3 regions of the Succinispira mobilis DSM 6222 genome follow, and region 2 is predicted to be linked to each of the others. Evidence: riboswitches for the same ligand, from Rfam matches in the RefSeq annotation. Region 2 holds a riboswitch; each other region holds the start of a gene.
The links. Region 2 has a riboswitch for cobalamin ahead of SUCMO_RS0106890 (GNAT family N-acetyltransferase). Riboswitches for the same ligand answer to the same signal wherever they lie in the genome.
Positions count from the first base shown of each region.

Region 1: linked by a shared signal. The riboswitch ahead of SUCMO_RS0103190 (methylmalonyl-CoA mutase family protein) and the one ahead of SUCMO_RS0106890 (GNAT family N-acetyltransferase) in region 2 are both predicted to bind cobalamin.
Region 3: linked by a shared signal. The riboswitch ahead of SUCMO_RS0105525 (TonB-dependent receptor plug domain-containing protein) and the one ahead of SUCMO_RS0106890 (GNAT family N-acetyltransferase) in region 2 are both predicted to bind cobalamin.

Region 1 covers NZ_KB913028.1:660,164-665,748, forward strand. Annotated here, with positions in the region: gene SUCMO_RS0103190 (methylmalonyl-CoA mutase family protein) at 1-1,536, opposite strand, end outside; cobalamin riboswitch at 1,938-2,114, opposite strand; gene SUCMO_RS0103195 (carbon-nitrogen hydrolase family protein) at 2,359-3,147, shown strand; gene cobN (cobaltochelatase subunit CobN) at 3,288-5,585, shown strand, end outside.
Region 2 covers NZ_KB913028.1:1,455,307-1,460,891, forward strand. Annotated here, with positions in the region: gene SUCMO_RS11010 (hypothetical protein) at 1-304, opposite strand, end outside; gene SUCMO_RS11630 (nucleoside deaminase) at 379-846, opposite strand; gene trpB (tryptophan synthase subunit beta) at 1,039-2,253, opposite strand; cobalamin riboswitch at 2,467-2,610, shown strand; gene SUCMO_RS0106890 (GNAT family N-acetyltransferase) at 2,770-3,309, shown strand; gene SUCMO_RS0106895 (hypothetical protein) at 3,306-4,268, shown strand; gene SUCMO_RS0106900 (hypothetical protein) at 4,383-5,303, opposite strand; gene dinB (DNA polymerase IV) at 5,452-5,585, shown strand, end outside.
Region 3 covers NZ_KB913028.1:1,153,703-1,159,287, reverse strand. Annotated here, with positions in the region: gene SUCMO_RS0105530 (TonB-dependent receptor plug domain-containing protein) at 1-1,071, opposite strand, end outside; gene SUCMO_RS0105525 (TonB-dependent receptor plug domain-containing protein) at 1,174-3,117, opposite strand; cobalamin riboswitch at 3,284-3,438, opposite strand; gene SUCMO_RS0105520 (ABC transporter substrate-binding protein) at 3,515-4,531, opposite strand; gene cobN (cobaltochelatase subunit CobN) at 4,521-5,585, opposite strand, start outside.

The sequences.
Region 1 (5,585 bases), 800 kb from region 2:
ATTATCACGATTTTTAGCATTAACTTCTAGACTAGTAATGCGTTGCGCTTTAAGTTCAGGATAATTAACTGGTTCGACAGTTAAAGGAACTTCGGTCATGTTAGGATACATGTTATTGCCAACCGCACGGTCACTACGCATTGCTAACTTTTTAAATCTATCAGCTAAAATACTAGTTAAATCTGAGTGAATTTTACTAGTTTGTAAAGCTTCTAAAATACCACCTTGAGCTTCCAGTTCTTGGAATTTAGCCCAAGCTTTTTCGGTTAATTGGTTAGTAAGTGGCTCTAAATACCAAGAACCGCCCGCAGGATCAATTGGTTGAATTAAATTGAACTCATGTTGCAACATTATTTGCACATTACGCGCAATACGACGCGAAAACTCATCGCTAGGACGAATTACATGGTCAAAAGGTTTGATAAACATGCCATCTATGCCACCAATAACGGCAGAAAAAGATTGTGTTGCGGCACGTAACACATTTACATAAGGATCATAGGCTGTTTGGCAGAAAGTCGAGGTGCTAACAAATAAGTCGATTTTCTCAGCCGCTTTGCTACCAGCAAAACTTTGTACGATTTGGCTCCAAATCATTTTTACGCTACGCAATTTAGCGATTTCCATAAAAAAGTTAGCGCCAATACTAAAGTGAAAACGTACATGTTTGCAAAATGCTTCAATGCTAATCCCGCGCAGTAGCATGGCTTTAATATAAGTTACCGCAGTGCTCATGGCATAACCAATTTCTTGCACGTCATTGCCACCCGCATTATGATAAACATCTGTATCAATAATTACAGTTTTTAAATTAGGGGCATGTTCTTCAGCCCAAGCAATGCTATGAGCCATTTCGTCATAGTATTCATCTAAAGAGCGCGCCAAAGTACCAGAACTAGCTAGTTCACCGATCGGATCGGCTGCTACAGCTCCAGTTAATTTATGTGTATCAAAACCTTGTTTTTCAGCAAAAGCAGCAATAGCTGCTAGCAAGGCAATATTCGAAGCCCCTGCATAAAGTGCTAAATCTTGTTGAACAAGGTTAATATCTTTTAAGATAACTTCTAAATCAGCTAAAGTAGAAACTGAAACTCCTTTATCGGCAAATTCAACATCTAAAGCCTCAGGAGCATCGATACCTTTGCGGCTAGCAGTATCTAGGACAAAACTAACAGCAGTAGTTCCTTTTAATAGCTCGCGTTTTAAAACAGCGTTTGCTTCTGCTAAACTTTTAGCATCACATTGTTGAGCAATGATCCAAGGTTTGCTAATATAGCCACTGGCATGCGCCCCACGAAGATTGCTAGCTTGTGCTGGATAAGTTTGCGGATGCGTGAGTTTTTCTAAATCTTCTGGGAGGTAAATTGGATTTAAAGTAATTCCCTCGTATGTTTTAGTAAACATACTTTTATCAAAATCAGCACCTTTGAGGGCAATAATTGCTTGCTCTTTCCATTGGTCATAGCAAGTAGCCTCAAATTCGTCAAAGTTGATTTCAGGAATTTCCGTGTTCTCAAGGTCTTTTACTTGTTCCATATACGGTATCCTTCCTTTTAGTTATATATTTGCGGGGGAACGAATACTATTTTCTTGGTTTATTTAGCAGAGTGGTTCGAGTACCTCCTACCTAAACTGCCAATAAACGTCTCAAAGTATTAGACACGTTTTAAACGTGCTGTAATATTGCTTGGCGCACCCTTGCGCCAAATTCAAGGAGAAAGAAAATAATAAAGATGGTGTTAAGGTAAAAGAATGGTGTATGCTGGAGCTAAGTTAAAATACCCTGTGGCCCTAACTTAAAAAACGCAGAAAACCGCCTTTCTTAAAGAAAGACGGTTTAAAATGTCAGTAAAAGATTCGCAATAAATATCCAAGCTGAAAAGAACATTATGGAATAAATTCTCGCGACATCTCCTCCCCGTCTCTCGCAGGTCAAACAGTGATGCTAGATACAGGCAGTTCTTCTGACTTAGATTCATAGCTTGTTTCGCCTTCCCAGTAAAAACCAGTGGCAATGTGAAACGCGCTCCTCATTACAGCGGCGGGACCGTGTTGGAATTACACCAACTTCCCTATTAAGCTCCGTTAGGAGCACCTGTACAACAATATATTAACTTATGGTTCTTAATTCTAAATCTTCTTTTTGTGATTGTCAAGCAGAAAAAACAAAAAATAATAAAAAAAATATTGACTCTACCATAAGTATATCCTTTAAGCTTTAGCAAAGTTAGGAGCTTAGAAATTTGTAATAATAGAAAAAATATGTATAAAATAAACTTAAAAAGAATAAAAAAACAAACGACAAGGAATACAAATACAATATTCAATGATAAAAAACACCTGAAAGGAGGATATTTAATGAAAATAGCCTTGTTACATTTTTCCTTGGTAGCAGGACCATTAGAGAAAAATTTGCAAAAACTGTGTTGGGGGATAGAAACTGCAGCTGAAAATGGCGCTAAATGGATAATAACTCCAGAAATGGCTCTACAAGGATATTATATGAATTGTATCGCGGGCAATTATCAACCAGTAAGCGAAAATTCCTCAGAATTAGAACCGTTAAAGGCGCTGGCCAAAAAATATCAATTGACTATTTTTCTTGGTTGTGCAGAATTAACAGCTAAACAGGCCTATAATGCCTGTTTAGTGATAGATGCTAGCGGAGAAATAGTAGCTCGACATTATAAAATTCGTACTTTAAATTGGATAACTGAAGCCTGGTCGACTCCTGGCGATAGCTTAGAAGTAGTAGAAATAGCGGGAGTTCGTGTAGGCTTATTAGTTTGTGCTGATGCTTGGTTTGCTGAAAATGCAGCGGTATTAACGCAAAAAGCGGCGCAACTGATAGTCGTTGTGGCCGCGTGGCCACCAGGGTGTGGCGGCCCACCAGAGGCAGCTTGGAAAAGATGCTCACAAGCTGCCTCTAATATTCCCGTTATAGTGTGTAATCAAACAGGCAGAACAGAAAAATTAGATTTGACAATTGCACAAAGTGCAGTTGTAGTGGCTGATAAAATTATAACGGCTTATCAAGGTGTAGCAGAAAAAATTTTATACGCGCAGTTACCAGCTGATCTGACTGATCCTAGTAAGTGGCAGACAGTAAATTTTGAATTAGCTCCAGGTAATTGTAACTTGCTTTAAACAGCTTTAGGAGTAGTAAATAGCAAAACTAACTACTTAGGTAAAGGATAATTAAACACTTAGTTTGGTAGTTTAGCTGATAAAGCTAGACAAGGGTTTAGCGTTCTAAGAATTAGTAAATGTTTAAGGAGCATAACATAATGGCAAAAATTATAGTAATAACAAATATGGAAAATCATTTTACAGGCTTACAGCGGGCATCTCAGAGAATTTTAGCAACTGAGCAGTTACTAGATAAAATGGAAATAATTCAAGTTAATGACCAAGAAATCTGGAATAAAAACTGGGAAAATAAAATTAAACAAAGTGCTTTTGTTTTAACGACTTGGATGGGGACGGGTTTATGTTGTGATTTTTTGAAAAAAGCTTCAACTTTTATGCAAAATAATCAAAAAAAGCATTTGTTTGCAATTATTGATCCTGGCGATGATGCTTTAAGTTTTGGCATTACAAGCCAAGAAATTGAACGCATTGGCAAATATTTGTCTTATGGTGGTTTAGACAATTATATTAATTTATGTGCATATTTAATGAATTATTATTTGCCTGAAAAGGTTAGTTATCTGGAACCGCAGCAGTTACCTTGGTGCGGTATATACCATCCTAAATTTTCTGGTCAAGCTTTAACTACAGAGGAATTTTTTGAAAAAATATACCAAAAAGATAAACCTGTTGTCGGGTTAGTGTTTGCGCGAGAAGATTGGCTTTGGGATAATATTGATTATCAAAATAGTATTATTACGGCCTTAGAGCAAGAGGGATGCAATGTTTTAGCGTTGTTTAGTAGTAATTTGGCTAACTCTGAAACTGGAGCTCCGGCCTTAGGGGAAAGTATTCAAAAAATGTTTTATTACCAGGGGCAGGTGGCGATAGATGTTTTAATAAATCCGTTTGTTTTCTCGCTTACTGTCACGGGCTTTGCAAGTCTTAAAAATTTACAAGAGCTAGGTGTGCCAATATTACAAGTGCATAATATGTATATGGATTACAAATGGTGGGAAGCAAGTTATGTCGGTTTAACGGCCAATGAAGTTGCTTATGCGGTAGCAATGCCAGAGTTTGATGGGGTAATCCATGCGGTGCCGACAAGTACCAGAGAACAAGCAGCTGACGGAACGCATTATCGCTATGTTCTGGAAGAGCGAATTAAGATGCTAGCTAGAAAAACTCGTAAATGGGCAATGTTAGCCAAAAAACCTAATTCTGAGAAAAAAGTAGCGATTGTATTTCATAATTATCCACCGACAAATTCTAATATTGGTAGTGCCGCTTGTATCGACTCCATTGAAAGTGTGCGTGTTTTATTAGGAAAATTGGCGGATAAAGGTTATAAAGTCGGCGAGATTCCGGCTTCGAGCCAAGAATTTATTGAAGAAATTACCGCACATGCGACCAATGATCGTAGATTTATTTCCGAAAAACTTTTGGATAATGCCGATGCAACTTTAAGCGCGGCGGAGTATCAAAAATTTTATAACAGCTTACCAGAAAAAGTCCAACAGCAATTACAAAGCGATTGGGGCGATGCGCCTGGGGAAGTGTTTAATCATAAGCAAAAGTTGATAGTGCCTGGAGTTATTAGAGATAATGTTTTTATTACCGTACAACCACCACGGGGTTTTGGGGATGATCCAGGTAAAATATATCATTCGCCAGATTGTGCCCCGACACATCATTATTTAGGCTTTTATTATTGGCTAAGAGATGTTTGGCAAGCTGATGCAATGATTCATGTAGGTACACATGGTAATTTGGAATGGTTACCAGGTAAAGGCAATGCAATGTCCGCGGCCTGCTATTCGGATATAGCTACAGGTGATATGCCCAATATTTATCCCTATTGGATAACTTGTGTAGGCGAAGGTATTCAAGCTAAACGGCGAAGTGCTGCTTGCTTAATAAGTTATTTATCGGCACCGATGAGTACGGCAGGGACCTATGAAGAACTAGCTGAGTTAGAACAATTATTGGAAGAATACTGCCATTTTGCTAATGATGAAAGTGCAGTCGCAGCTCTACCGGCAATAGAAGAGTTAACACATACTAAAGTGCAGGAATGTAACTTACAAGAAGATGTGCCAACTATAGCAGGTGAAACCTTTTTAGCTTATGTAGGTCGGTTGCATGTATATATGACTGATATTAAAAATATGCAAATAAGTACAGGGTTACATATTTTAGGTGAACCGCCAGTTGATCAAGAACTAATTGAATATTTATTAGCTTTAACAAAATTAGAAAATGGGGAAAAACCTTCTCTATTAAAATCGCTAGCACAATTTTATGGATATGAATATTACCAATTGTTAGAAGCTAGTAGCCAAATGTTGCCTAGTGGGAAACAAACTTATGGACAATTTTTAGATGAGCTTCAAGCTAAAGCGCGGGAGCTATTAGTATTTTTACAAATTAATAATTTTGAGCCTGCGGTAGTTGAA
Region 2 (5,585 bases):
CCTTCTTCGGCAAAATATATTCTTCTACATTCATATCTAAATATCTTTGCCGTTCCATCTGCAACTCTGCTATTCTTTGTTGAAAGTTCAACACTTGTTTCTCGTTACCTTGTTTTTCGCTTGTAGAAAGCCAATTTTTATATCGAGCTAATTCCAAATCTATGGCCACAATAGTTGCTTTTATGCACTCTTGTTTTAAATATTTCTGTTCTAAAGTATTGTTTTCTTGAGCAAAAACACTATTAATAAATATATTACTTAAAAATATAAGTAACCCTATGCAGATAAGTTTATACCTGTTCATAAATTACACCACCCCTATATTTTTTATAATAAGTATTTACTAAAATTTTTCTATCATTAAACAAGTTTAACAGCTTAATAAATAATCCTATCTTGTTTTTCTTGCCATTTTTGAAAACTCATTAAACACTGTTCCCGATCTAACGGTAATAGTCTTAAGTTTTCTTGGTATTTATCTGGAAACTTTATATATTCATATATTGCATTATCATCAAAACCGATATTAGCAGCATCATAACGCGTACAACCATAATAGACCTTAGTTATGCGAGCCCAATATATTGCCGCTAAACACATCGGGCAAGGTTCACATGATGTATATAGCTCACAATCAGATAAATCAAACTTATTTAATATTGCTGCCGCCTTACGAATAGCATTTACTTCTGCATGTGCCGTTGGATCATTAGTCTTTAAAACCTCATTGTGAGCGCTAGCAACAATCTTGCCTTCTCTTACAATCACAGCTCCAAATGGGCCACCAGCATCTTGCATGAATCCACGAATCGCTTCTTGATTGGCAAAATCCATAAATTTATTCATAAATTTATTCCCCTCCTTTATACATATTAATTTCTAACCGTAATATTTTCAAATAATCTAAATATATTTTAACATTTCCTTTCTCTTTAGTATAGTTTTGTTTCACTATTATATATAAAAAAGACACCGCATAAAACAGCTTGTACTACCTATTTCGAGTAGTATCTATTTTATACGGTATCTATATATTAATTATTTGTATTCTTCACCATAACCATAGTGCTCAACAACATAATCTACATCTTTATCTCCTCGACCACTTAAGCTAACCAAAATAGAACCTTGTTTCATTTCTTGAGCTTTTTTCATAGCATAAGCTACTGCGTGCGAACTCTCTAGTGCTGGTATTATCCCTTCATAACGTGATAGTTTAAAAAAAGCATCAATAGCTTCTTCATCGCTACTTGTTTCATAGTGTACACGACCAAGGTCATGCAAAAAAGCATGTTCTGGACCGACAGAAGGGTAGTCTAAACCACTGGCAATTGAATATACTGGTGCTGGTTCGCCTTGCTCATCTTTGAGCATAATACTTTCAAAACCATGCATTATTCCTCGTTCCCCGTATGACATTGTCGCCGCATGTTCCCCCAGAGTTTTCCCGCGTCCTAATGGTTCTACACCTACAATTTCTACTGGTTCATCAAGAAAAGGAATAAACATACCCGCAGCATTACTACCACCACCTACACAAGCACAAACTAAATCTGGTAAAAGTCCCGTCATTTCCTTAAACTGGTCTTTTGCTTCATAGCCAATAACGGCCTGGAAATCTCTAACCATTAATGGGAATGGATGTGGTCCTAAGGCTGAACCTATACAGTATATCGATTCTTTATAATTTTGAGCGTAAGATTCAAATGCCGAATCTACTGCCTCTTTAAGTGTTTTTAAACCATGACTTACTGGAACTACCTTTGCACCTAAAATTTTCATTCTAGTTACATTGGGAGCCTGTTTAGCAATATCAACTTCACCCATATGAATTTCACATTCCAACCCAAAAAATGCTGCTGCTGTCGCTAATGCTACCCCATGCTGTCCCGCACCAGTTTCAGCAATTAAACGTTTTTTCCCCATAAATTTGGCCAATAAACCTTCACCCATGCAATGATTTAGTTTGTGCGCCCCTGTATGATTTAAATCTTCTCTTTTCAAATAAATTTGGCAATTACCAAGTTTTCTAGATAAACGCTCACAATGGTATACCGGCGTAGGGCGCCCTTGAAATTCTTTGCGAATACGCCGTAATTCATTTATAAATTGAGAAGAATGGCAAATTGTTTGATACGCATCAGCTATTTCTCTAAAAGCTGGTTCTAATTCTTGCGGTAAATAAGCCCCACCATATACTCCAAAACGTCCATTTTTATCAGGATAATCTTTTAAATATCTTCTAAAATCCATTTGCAACCTCCAAAAAACTTTTTTCTCTATATGAGTATAACAACAATAATTTTAATTTACAAGTAGCGCTAATTATTACTAATTAATCTTTCCACATTACGAATATTGTTCTTTTTCATTCTATATTTGTTCTTATTTCTCAACTTAAACTCCTAGAAATCAGCAATTTCATTGACAATACATGATAATTTTGATAAAATAAAAAAATATTTTATATAATAAAGTTTAACAGGTGCCTCTTGGCCTAAAAGAAAAGTTCGGTGTATTCCGACGCGGTCCCGCCACTGTAAAAGATTGTTTATTACATACTCTCACAGACAATCTCAAGCCAGTAACTGCCTGTTTAAACAATCACCGCTATTACCTACGAAAGATGGGGATGGAGATTGCGAAATATGATTATTAAGTTTTTAGCCTTAATAAATTGTGCTTTTCGACTAAATTCAGGACACTCTTTCTAATGAAGGGTGCCCTTTTTTTGTTTTAACTATATTAAATGTAAAAAAAGGAGTTCGTATGTTAATAAAAGATACACCAATAATTATTCGCACAGCCAAAATTTCCGAAATAGAAACGGTTAAAAATTTTCTCCTACAACAATGTAAACTGCTTTATAATGGTGAGATAAGTCCTAATCAATACCAAGATTTAGAACAATCTCAGGCAAAATATTTTCTCCCGGAACGCCACACTTTAATAGGAGCTTTTTTAACAACCGGTCAGCTAGTCGGAACGATTGCTGTCTCAGTTTATAATGATCGAATATCCTGTATCAAGGGTAGATATGCACCTCATACTGCTGCTGAAATTGGACGTTGTTATATCAGCCCCGAACTTAGGCGTTCGGGAATTGGCTCTCAACTATTTAATTCCGCACTAGATTTCGCTTTATCCGCTAATTACAAATTTCTCTATTTGCACACACATAAGTTTTTACCGGGCGGCTTTAATTTTTGGTTAAAAAACGGTTTTAAAATAACTGTAGATGAAGAAGATATCCATCAAACAGTGCATATGGAGCTTGATTTAGCAGCTTTTATTGGTGACAAAATATGAATAGCGATTTTATCTTTCTAGCCTGTACAAAAACTTTTATAATTTGGAAAGCAGCTTTACCTGCCATGTTGTTTGGTTGTTGGTGTGGTGTAGTTTTACGGCGTGGTAAAATTTTTATTTTTTTTAGCAAATTAACTAGACCTTTAACATGGTTGGGAAAAATTCCTAAAGAACTAGGTCCTTTTTTTATCCTTTGTCTTTTAAATCGCTATGCTGCAAATGCGCTTTTGGCTGATTGTGCTAAAACTAATAAGCTTAGCACCAACACTATTACAGCAGTATATCTTATGGGTTCACTGCCTACCGGAATATATTTTACAGCTTTTTATTTTACGCCAATATTAATAAATTCTTTAGGGATTGAACTCGGTAGCATTTTCATTGTTATCCATATACTCTTAAGTCTAATCGTTACTTGTACTGGTATTTTTTGGCAACGTCTAATCAATCAAAATTGGAATAACTTCAGTTTTCAAAGCAATGTATCACCCCAAAACAACATCTCCAAAGCTGATACATTTTTTCAAGATCTCAATAGCGCTTGGCTACAATTTCGCTCTATTGCAGTAATTTTCATGCCTGTTACTTTCTTCTTTGCTCTGCTACTATCAACAACTTGGTTAGAACAGTTAGCCCCAACTTTAGATCAAATCTTACAAAGTTTTTCCCTATCTACTGCTGGTGTTATGGTTATTATTGCTGGCTTACCTACTTTAATTGCTGCTATTGGTTTAGCTGGTAGCTTATTTGCACAAGGACTTCTTTCTGCACCTGAAGTAATCTTCACACTTCTCTTAGCTGCTTTTGGGCATAACGTATATGATTCATGTTCTAGAGTCTGGCCAAGTAATGTTGCCATTTTCGGACTAAAACTAGGTACATCACTTACTTTAGTCGGAGCGAATTTATATTTGGGCACTGTCGCAATAGCTATTTTTATCACTTATAATTTCCTTTAAATATTTTTCAATTATTTTTCACAAAATGATAATAGCTCTGAAAGTTAGTAATAATACTAAAACTTCAGAGCTATTTTTATTGTTAAATATTATTTTTCTAATTTAGACTTTAGTTTATATTTTCTCTGTTTGTGCCTTCGACTTTTGAATTTTAGACGGAATTTCTTTAGCTACTTGCTTTACTTCTGCGGGGATTTTAATTTTTTCTTGTTTATCTAACATAATTACTTCAGATTTCATCGTTAATTTAGAAGCTGCTAAAAATTTAGCTAAGTCTTGTTTATCTTTATCCTTCATTTTTTTATCATATTTGGCAATAACATTATTAACAATATTTCTAGTAAAATCAGTAAAGTCAATTTCCGAATTAATAACTTTATTCTTCCGATCAATTTTTTCCTTATAAGTAATATCTCCAGCTTTACTCATAATTTCGTGATATGCTGTCAAAAATTCTGTTTTTGCTTCTGGAGTTTTAAAAGAAGTTTTATCTGCTAAGATAGCTTTCTCCACTAAATCATATAACCTAGTTGTGTTCACAACTACTGCTAATTCAACTTGTTCAGTATTATAATTTAATAATTCTACTGATTTTATGAATTCTAAACGTTCAACCTTTTGTTTTTCTGCTAACTTTTTATCATTTATAATGAGATTAGGAATTATTTGTTTAGTCCACTGCTTATCCAGTTGAGTATATACATGTAGATCTGTTCCATTTTGTTCTAAGTATTGTTGTATTGTAAACTCTTTTTTAGCTTTACCTAACATTAAAAATTCAATTTGATAATCTAATTTGCTAACTTTAGATTTACTATCTACACCTAAAACATCAATCTTAGCATTAAAGTTGGCAATTGGAGTAATTAGTTCTAAATCCACTTTAACTTTCGAACCACGTGCTTCGAACTCTTGATATATCGGCGCCAAATATCTTTCAACATCTGTCATTGTCAATTGACCTGCCGCTGAAACCTGATTGCTACTAACAAAAGCAAGTAGCATCCACATAACAATTATAATTTTTCTTATCATCAGTTTATCGCCTCCGTAAATATCTAACATGTTACTTAGAATAGCATTTTTTTTTAAGCAAATCAAGTTTATACATTATTTGCTATTTTGCGAACAATAAGCTATAATTTAACCAAACATTAGTTCGTTTGGTGGTGACAATTAGTTCATGCCTGATATTTTACATATTGACTTAAACAATTTTTATGCTTCAGTAGCTTGTCTCGAACGCCCCCAACTAAAACATCTTCCCCTAGCAGTTTGTGGTAGCCAACAAGAGCGTCATGGCATTGTTTTAGCTAA
Region 3 (5,585 bases), 300 kb from region 2:
GTTATTTACTTTAGAATTATTGGCATCAAACCCCGCTATAATTTGATTGCTTGTACTAGTTTGCCAAGCTTGTTGCAATGCTAAACCATCTTTTTCTTCAGTATAAGTACTGTGACTAGTAGAGCTATAGGTATTACCAACATTATGGTTGCGGAATACTTGCACAAAACCTTTATTATCGCCACTTAAGCCCCATTCGTATTTAGCCATCACATTGTTATCTAAAATCGTGGATGTATCTGTAGCTTTGAACCCTGAAAAACCTGGCGGATTATAAGGCTGACCTGCATCTGCAATACTGTGCTCAAAAGTTAAAGTTGCTGCTTTATCGGCATCAAATTGTTTATCTAAGCGAATTGTAGCTGCGGTTGATTCATAACTAGTATTCGCCCACTTAATTTCTTGATTATTTTTAACTTTTTTAAATTTAACATAATCTTGTTCTGATTTTTTTAACGTTACATAGTAACCTAAGCCGGCATTAGTTTTGCCACCTACAGCTAATTTATAATTTTCTGTTCCCCAAGAACCACTGCTTACATCTAAACTTGCTACTTGCGCCGCACCTTTTTTGGTAATAATATTAATAATCCCACCTACGGCATCCGTTCCATATAAAGTAGTGCTAGCACCTTTTACAACTTCAATTTTTTCAATAGCGCCTATATTCGGTAAAGAACGTAAATCAAAAGCTTGTCGGCCATGCCCGCCACCACGATCAAGGTTCATCCGTCGGCCATTTACTAAAAAAAGCACCCGTTCTTCACCATTTAATAACACATGTTGTTCTGAGCCCACAAAACCATTACTAGTGACAATTGCTCCAGGTACATTTTCTAAAGCTTCCGTAACTGATTGATAACCTTTGCGCGTGATTTCCTCAGCTGTAATTACCGTAACATTTGCAGGCGTATCAACCAATTTTTTCTCGCTCCGCGTTGCCGTAACCACAATTTGATCTAAGGCAAAAGTTTCTAGTTCTTGCCTTTCTGCTGCTAAAGACACTTGACTTGTATAAAAAACACTGCAACAAGCTACAGCTAGTAGCAAGGTTTTTTTCTTGTTTCGCATCGTTCTTCGCTCCTCTTATTAACGGCTAGTATCTTAAAGTTTAAGATACTAGCTTGTTTTTTAATAAATCTTCTTTAGGTTAAGTAACTTGTTCACTTTTATTTAGAACTTATAATTGTAACTCAATAAGAAGTTAAACGGTGTAGCATAATACTCTGAACCAGAATGATTTAAAATGTCTTTTCTATCAAAAATGTTTTCTAAGCTTAAAGTGATTTCACTATTTTTATCGCAAATATAAGTTGTGGTTAAACTAGTTAAAAAGTATGGTTTTAAGGCGCTAGATTTTTCTGAACTTGGTGCTGCCACCCGTTTACCCATATAGCTTCCTGTCAAACTGCTTCTCCACTTATCTTTCGCATAAGTCACGCCACCAGTTACTTGTAATTTACCATATTTTCTATCCCAATCTGAGCCCTCTTGTTTGGCTTTAGGGTTACTTAAGTTTATGCCCCAATTATAGCTCCAACCATTTTGATCATGAATATCCGCTGTAAGTTCTAAACCAGTATTAATAAAGTCTTCATTACTATAGGTATAGTTGCTTTTAGTTTTATTCCACTTCGCACTTATATTATCTGTAATGTCAATGTGATAAACAGCCATTTTCCAACTATGGTCGCCAGAGATTTTTTTCCAACCCATTTCATAATTAACGCCAGTCTGCTCTTTTAAACCAGGATTAGGAATTGCTGTATCACTTGAGCCATACATTTGAGCGAAAGTTGGCATGATAAAGGACTGACCTACACTAGCATAAAGATTTTCATTTTCTGCTAGTTTATGACTCAACTGGCCTTGAGCACTAAAATTATTATAGTTTTGATCTCCTGGCGCGCCAGTTGTCCAAGTTTCACGAGCACTTAAGCTTAAAGTATTTAAGTCGCTTAACTTTTGTTCCCATTGTCCGTAAAAAGCTAAATTATTGCGATCATATTTTTTAGTACTGTAATCTGTATAAAATTCGTTTTGGTAAGTAAATCCTAAAATTGTTTTGGTTCTAGTATTTAAATCCCAATTTTTTTGTAAATCTACTCCATAAGTTCTATTTTTTTCATCAGTATCGTAAATAGTGTTCTTTAAATTCCCTGAAGTGTCATATTTCGTAAAGCCGTCGGCAGTAAGTTTATTTTGATTATAATAAGCTTTTGCTTTAAAATTATCATCTGTATAATTTAGTTGAACAACATTTTGTTTTGTGCCATATTTACGATTTTGTTGCAAACTACCCGTTGCTGGAACTGATTTATAAGCACCATCAAACCAAGTATCATAGCTAGCCTCTGTCTCTAAATAATTGTACATCAGTTGTAATTTATCATTGAAGTTATATTCCATTAAAATACTGTTTTTTTCTGAACCAGTAGCATCTGTGTGTTTATTACCTTTGTCTGTATTTTTAGAAATGGTGTTTACATTACCCCATTTTTCTAAATTATAGCCGACATTTAGTTTATCTGCGTTCAACGTTAAATCGTATTTTTGCTGTCCATAATTACCTACGCCAGCTGTAATGCTATTTGCAAATTCTTTTTTCATAATAATGTTAATTACGCCACCCATGGCTTCGCTACCATAAAGTACTGCGCCGCCACCTTTGATAATTTCTACGCGCTCAACATTTTCCACAGGAATAGAATCTAAATAATATTTGCCCCGCAGATTAATCGGCGAGCCATTAATCATAACTAACGTACCATTACTAACCCCACGAATAGTTATTTCATTGGACATTGTCCCAAATGCAGAGCCACCTGGTCCAAAAGTTTTATATGCAAGACCTGGAACTTTGGCAAGAGCTGTTTGAATATTGCTTGCACCTGTATTTTGCAAGTCTTTTGCCGTCAAAATCGTAGTGGAAGCAGCGACATCTACATCACGTTTTTCGCTTCGAGTTGCCGTAACCACAATTTGATCTAGAGCAAAAGTTTCTAATTGATCAACCTCAGCCGCCTGCACTTTACCGGAACAAATACTACTAAGAATAAGAGCACTTAAAAATAATCCTTGCGTTAATTTGATTTTACCTCGTCTTAAATAAGCCATTAATAAACTTCCTTTCGAAATCATTTTATATTTGTTAAGTTCCCATTTATCTCATCTTGCAGAGTCATAACTGGCAACAAAAACACAAAAAAACTAGACCCCCACCTAAGTGATACAGAGGTCTAGCAATACAAATACATTGCACCTACCTCCCTATCGCTCGTAGGGATATGGTAAAAAGTAGGTAGTTTTGCTGACTTAGGGTTAATTTAATTAGACAGCTTGTCAAAATTATTTAACCGCATTACAGTGGCGGGACCGCATCGGATTTACACCGATTTCCCAATTAAGCCTTATGGCGCCTACTTGATATTAAGTTTTCCAAAATTATTTTGATTATAAACTATATACCTAGTATACAGTCAAGTTTAACTAGCAATAGCAACTGGCATATTTTTTATTCTTCCGCTACAGAAAGATGACAATCAGCAGGCTGGGTAAAACTTTCTCCATAAGCGGCGTAAGCTAATTCTTGGACACCAAAAACTATATCTTGAGAAACGTTGTAGATGTAACCTTCGCGCGGGTAATACAGTTTCCGCTCTTTAACTGCTGTCAGAGTTTGTAAGGACGGATCTAGGAGAAATTCATTATTATGTTTATTAATATCAAAATTACCATGATCATTATACACTGGCAAAATTAAAAAATCAGGATTTACTTCTACCAAGCGCTCTTTACCTAAAATTTGACCATTTTTAATCCCCGCTTCAGCAACACCGTTTATTACTCCAGCCCGCGTACAAATGGCATCAAACGAGCTACCTATTCCGCCATATGAAGCCATCAAAGAAATCAAAACGACTTTTTTTCTTTGTGCAGGTGAAATTTTAATTACTTTAGCATCTATTTCTTGCAATTTTGCTTTCATTTTCTCAACAAGTTTTAACCCTTTTGCTTCCTCACCCAAAGTACGTGCAATTAAGAGTACATTTTCTTGAACTTCTTCGATGGTACTTGCCCCTTTACAAACCACTACCTTTAAACCTAAATCGCGTAAATTATCTACAATCTCAGCCTTTCCCCAGTTCGGGACAATAACTACATCTGGCTTCAAAGCATAGATTTGTTCGGCTGTAGGATTTTTAATCTTAGTTGGGATTTGTTTCGCTTTAGCTACGATGTTAGAACTATTAGGATCATCTAACAGATGATTTACGCCAACTAATCTAGTTGGTGGTACTAAACCTAAAACAATTCCATCTGTGCCCATTGCCAAAGTCAAAATTCTTTCTGGTTTTTTCTCAAACTTCACCACTGTTCCTTGGACATCTGTCACCTGATAGTTAAAATTAGCAACTTTTTGTTCTTTCTCTGAACTTGTTTTGCAAGCAGTTAAAATGAAAGTTAAAATTATAGCTAAAAAAGTTATAAACAAAAATCTCACAAATTTTTTCTGTTTTCTATCCATCATTACGTTCCTCAAGTTCTCCTTCTAAAGATAGATAAATTTTTTGCAATTCCGCCTTTGTTTCTGGTTTTGCGTTCCACAAGCCACGTTGTTCGGCCTCTAATAATATTTCCGTTAGCCGTTGTAACGCCCAAGGATTTACATCGCGCATCCAATCTTGGATTTCTTTATCAAATGCGTATTTAGCCGCATACTTTTCATACATCCAATCTTCCATTATCCCACTGGTGGCATCCCATTGATAACTATGGGCTAGGTAGTTAGCCATATCTTGAGCCCCTTTATATCCATGTTTTTTCATACCCTGAATAAATTTAGGATTTACGGCTTCACCACGGAAAATTCTTTTCATTTCTTCTTGTAAACTACGCATTTCAACTTTACTACGGTCAGTACTATCACCACAATAAGACCGTGGCTTTTTGCCGCTTAAAGAACGAACTGTAGCAATCATGCCCCCTTGATAAGCATTATAATCATCTGAGTTCAGCATATGTGATTCCCGATTATCACCATTTTTGATAGTAACATCTAACTGGGACATGCGTTTTTTAAATAATTGTGGCTGATAGCTACCGCGGACATCATTGCCATAAGCATGTGCCGAAAATCTGACATATACATTTGCTAAGTCATCAATTGTTGTCCAGTTCTTTGACTCTAAAAGTTGGCCTACGCCTGCACCATAGGCTCCTGGTGGATCACCAAAAATTCTATATCCGGCTTGTTGCCAAGCTAAATCCGCAGCTACGCCCTCATTAATTAATTCTTGCGTATCCAGCAACATGTGTTTACGAATAAAGTTCATTTCTAGTGGCTCATCTAAATCAGCTACTAACTTAACAGCTCTATCTAGCCAATTAATTGCCCCCGGCATACTATCTCGGAATAAGCCACTTACCCGACCAGTTACATCTACCCGCGGTCTTTGTAATTGGTCTAAAGAAATTACCTCTAGATCGATAACGCGCAAACTTCCTTTTTGCCATATTGGCCGCACACCCATCAAATGTAAAAATTCGGCAATGCATTGACCATGACTACGCATATTTGCGCC